One region of the Streptomyces sp. ITFR-6 genome, then DNA from elsewhere that is predicted to be linked to it. Evidence: riboswitches for the same ligand, from Rfam matches in the RefSeq annotation. Region 1 holds a riboswitch; the other holds the start of a gene.
What was found. Region 1 has a riboswitch for cobalamin ahead of metE (5-methyltetrahydropteroyltriglutamate--homocysteine S-methyltransferase). Riboswitches for the same ligand answer to the same signal wherever they lie in the genome.

Region 2: linked by a shared signal. The riboswitch ahead of RLT59_RS30885 (cobalamin biosynthesis protein) and the one ahead of metE (5-methyltetrahydropteroyltriglutamate--homocysteine S-methyltransferase) in region 1 are both predicted to bind cobalamin.

The regions. Positions count from the first base shown of each region.
Region 1 covers NZ_CP134612.1:7,906,931-7,909,123, forward strand. Annotated here, with positions in the region: gene metE (5-methyltetrahydropteroyltriglutamate--homocysteine S-methyltransferase) at 1-897, opposite strand, end outside; cobalamin riboswitch at 1,060-1,276, opposite strand; gene RLT59_RS35735 (FUSC family protein) at 1,566-2,193, shown strand, end outside.
Region 2 covers NZ_CP134612.1:6,787,186-6,789,378, forward strand. Annotated here, with positions in the region: gene RLT59_RS30885 (cobalamin biosynthesis protein) at 1-778, opposite strand, end outside; cobalamin riboswitch at 929-1,062, opposite strand; gene RLT59_RS30890 (hypothetical protein) at 1,220-1,453, opposite strand; gene RLT59_RS30895 (inorganic phosphate transporter) at 1,466-2,193, opposite strand, start outside.

The sequences.
Region 1 (2,193 bases):
CGCGACGAGGCGCTTGCCGGGAAGCCCGCCGGCGGCGGCGAGGTCTTCTAGGTTGGCTGCGGCGGCATCGGTGAAGTCCAGTGCCAGACCCTCTACCGGGGCCTTCGCCAGGACGGGGAGTGCCTCACCGAGCCGCCCGAAGTAGGAGGCGACGAGCAGCCTGGGCCGGTCGGTGAGGCCGCCGAGGTCGCGGTAGGCGCGGGCGGCGGCGTTCAGCTCGGCCGGGCTGCGGTCCTGGACCAGGGCGGGTTCGTCGATCTGCACCCACTCCGCGCCGGCGGCACGCAGATCTGCGAGGACCTCCGCGTACACCGGCAGCAGCCGGCCCAGCAGGGTGAGCGGCTCGAAGCCGGCGGCCACCCCGGGGGCGGGCTTGGCCAGCAGCAGGTAGCTGACCGGGCCGACGAGCACCGGCCGGGCGGTGTGCCCGAGCGCGACGGCCTCCCTGAGCTCGGTGACCTGCTTGGTGGAGTCGGCGGTGAAGACGGTGTCAGGACCGAGCTCGGGGACGAGGTAGTGGTAGTTGGTGTCGAACCACTTGGTCATCTCCAGCGGTGCCACGTCCTGGGTGCCGCGAGCCATCGCGAAGTACCCGTCGAGCGCGTCGGCGGCGACGGCCGCACGGTGCCGCTGGGGGACCGCGCCGACCATGACGCTGGTGTCCAGGACGTGGTCGTAGTACGAGAAATCGCCGGTCGGGACCTCATGGACGCCGACGTCCGCCAGCTGCTTCCAGTTGGACCGGCGCAGTTCTGCCGCCGTCTCCCGGAGGGCACCGGCGCTGACGCGGCCCTTCCAGTACCCCTCGACGGCCTTCTTCAGTTCCCGGTTCCGGCCCTGTCGGGGGTAGCCGTACACGGTGGCTCGTGCTGCCGCGGCTGCGGGCTTGGGTGTCACGGAAATCTCCTTCGCGAGATGACTCCTGAACATCCCGGAGACGGGACACGGACGCGAAGGGATGACGGACCGGACGGATATCGCACACGCCTCGGCGCGGATTCTCCGTCTGACACGCACGCCGACCCGCCCACGAGGTCACCGGGATATCCGCATCCGAGGGTTCGGGTGCGGGCAACGGGCAGGTCTTCGGACTCGTGGGCGCGTCTGCCGGAGCAGACTCCTACTGGCCGTCGCTTCCCGGATCCGAACGGATCCAGTGCGTATGACGGCGGTCGTTCCCACTTACCGCTGCGGGGCAGTCCCGGAATCACACCGGGTTCCCTCTTGCGACGCGCCTGCCTGGCGGACAGGGCGAACCAGCTGCACCGGTCAGCCTAGGGGGTGGACCGCCTCCGTGGCACCGCTGTTCACATTCCGGGATCCGGAAGGGGCGGACGGCGGTGCTCCCGGGCCTCCTGGTCCTCGCGCTGGTCCGTTGGCTCTGCCGTGGTCAGGCAGGATGCGGTATCGCTGGGCCATTGGTACATAGAGATGGGGTCGAGTTGAACCATTAGCTCCCCAGGTGTTGAGATAGTGGAGTCAATGGCGCTGCGGGTCCCTCTGGGATCTCTGTGGCGCCTTTCTCATGTCTGCGCTGGTGTCATGCGCGAAAGGGGCGAGGCGACTTGCTGAAGAGGGCGTTCGTCGCACACGATCCCGGACGGATCCGGCTGCGGTTCGCATCCCGGGCCGTGCTCGGCATCGGGCTCGCCGTCACGCTGTGCGGGGCGGCGGGGCACTCGCTGGTGGCGGCCATCACGGGGGGCCTGGCCGCGCTGCTCGCCCTCTTCACGGTGACCGACCCGACGGTGCGCGGACAGGCCACGACGACCGCGCTGCTCCCCGTCGTCGGCCTCCCGGTGCTCACGCTCGCCGCCGTGCTGCACGACGTGCCCGTCGCCCGCGACCTGGCTTTCCTCGCCGTCGTCGGCGCGGGGGTGTACGCGCGGCGGTGGGGGCCGCGCGGGCACTCGCTGGGCGTATTCGCCTTCATGGCCTACTTCTCCGCCCAGTTCCTGCACACCGTGCCCGGCCAGCTGCCCGAGTTGTACGCCGCGGTGCTGCTGTCGCTCCTCGCGTCGTCCTTGGTCCGGTTCGGGGCGTGGTGCTACGAGCGCCGGATCGCGGCGCCGGTGACGGTCGGCCTTCCCCCGGGAGCGGCGGGGCTGCGGCGGATCACGACGCGGCAGGCCGTACAGGCGACCCTGGGCGCGGGATTCGCGCTCGCGGTGGGGCAGCTGCTTTCCGACCAGC
Region 2 (2,193 bases), 1.1 Mb from region 1:
CGAGGGTGCCGCCGAGCCGTACGCCGAGCGCACCCGCGAACGAGGCCTCCACGGGGCCCGCGTTGGGGCTCGGGTGCTTGGCTCCATCCGCCCGCCAGGCGTGCAGCGCCCCCCGGGGCCGGCCGCCGGCGGCCACGGCGAGCAGGGCGGTGAGCCGGGCGCCCGGCCAGCCCACGAGGTCGTCGAGCCGGGCCGAGGCCCAGCCGTAGCGCAGGTAGCGGGGCGACCTGTGGCCGACCATCGCGTCCAGGGTGTTGGCGGCCCGGAAGCCGACGAGTCCGGGGACCCCGCCCAGCGCACCCCACACCAGGGCGCCGACCACGGCGTCGGAGGTGTTCTCCGCGACGGACTCCACCACCGCGCGGGCGATCTGCGGACCGTCCAGGGACTGCGGGTCGCGGCCGCACAGATGGGGCAGCCGCTCCCGCGCCAGGCCGAGGTCCCCGGCGGCCAGCGCGCCGCCGATGGACCGGGCCTCGCGCCCCAGCGACGTACCGCCGACGACGGACCAGGTGGCGGCGGCGGTCAGCGCGACGGAGGCGGCGGGGCGGCGGCGCAGCGCGCGGGAGGCCAGTGCCGCACCCCCGGCGGCGCCTCCGGCGCAGACCAGGGTGTGCAGAGCGCCCCACCCGCGGTGGTCGCGCCACAGACGGTGTTCGACGCCTGCCGCGGCGCGCCCGAAGGCGGCGACCGGATGTCCCCGGCGGGGATCACCGAGCAGCAGATCACCGATCAGACCGGCCGTGGCGCCGTACGCGAAGATGCGATCGGCACGCACGGTTCAGCCGGCCGTCGCGCCTCGACGGACCTTCGCGCGGGCAGCTGGTGCTGGTCGGAGGGGAGACACGGAGACGGGCGCACGGCGGCCGGGCATGGCGATATGTCCTCACTCAGGGTCCGCGCCCTGGTTCGACGTGACCGGCGACGAGAGTCTCCTGGCTCCCGGATCCGCAGTTCCCCTGGTCTTCCAGCCCACTCGGCGTGGACCGTGACTTCCGGTGGTGGGGGACTGCTCCCCGGTGACAGTGGCGGGACCGCGCCGGATTCGCACCGGCTTCCTCTGCTGTCGCCGTAATGGCTCCGGCAGTCCACCACGCTCCGCGAACGCCAGTCAACCTACCGTTGACCTGCGACGGCACAGTGTGCTGAGACGCACATCGGGCCGGCCGCACCCGGGGTGCGGCCGGCCCGAGGCGGCGGATGGATCAGGGGCTGTGGATCAGGCGACGATCAGGTAGATCCCGTAGGCCACCGCCGCCGCGCACAGTCCGAAGCAGACGTACGCGCCCGCGCGGGCGAGCATCAGGGACCCGCCGGACTGGCCGCCCCGCTCGGCCGGTTCCGGCTGCCTGGAGAGGCCGGCGATGCCCAGGGTGAAGAGGCCCACCAGGGCGACGGTGGCGACGAGAGAGACGCCGAAGACGGTGCCGAGGGCTGCCCAGTCGATGTTCATGGAGGATCTTCCTTACACCGTGGCGGGTCGTGCCGGGTCGGCTATGGCCGGGGCCGGGATGGTGGCGGTGAGGTCGTGGGCCTGGGCGGCCGGGGTGGGCGGCGGGCTGACGGCCGCGATGGCGGTGGTGACGACGCCCGCGGGTTCGGCTTCCGGGGTGACCGGAGCGCCGTCCTGGGCGCCGGGTGCGACATCGTCCTGGCCGACCGGCTTGCGGCGGGACAGCACCCAGATCGCTCCGGAGCCCGCGATCAGCAGTACGGCGACGAGCACGACACCCCAGGTGCCCTGCTTGGTGAGGAACTCCGCCCCCGCGCCGACCAGACCGGCGGCCGGCAGCGTCAGACCCCAGGCGACGAACATCCGGGTGGCGGTGGACCAGCGGACCACACCGCCCCGGCGGCCGAGACCGGCACCCATCACGGCACCGGAGCAGGACTGGGTGGTGGAGAGGGAGAAGCCGAGGTGCGAGGAGGCCAGGATGACCGTGGCCGCACTGGTCTGGGCGGCGAAGCCCTGCGGCGGCTTGAGCTCGGTCAGGCCGCTGCCCATGGTGCGGATGATGCGCCAGCCGCCGAGGTAGGTGCCGAGCGCGATGGCCATTCCGGCGCTGACGATGACCCAGACCGGCGGGTTGGAACCGGGGGAGAGGACTCCGCCGGTGACCAGGGCCAGGGTGATGATGCCCATCGTCTTCTGTGCGTCGTTGGTGCCGTGGGCGAGGGAGACCAGCCCGGCGG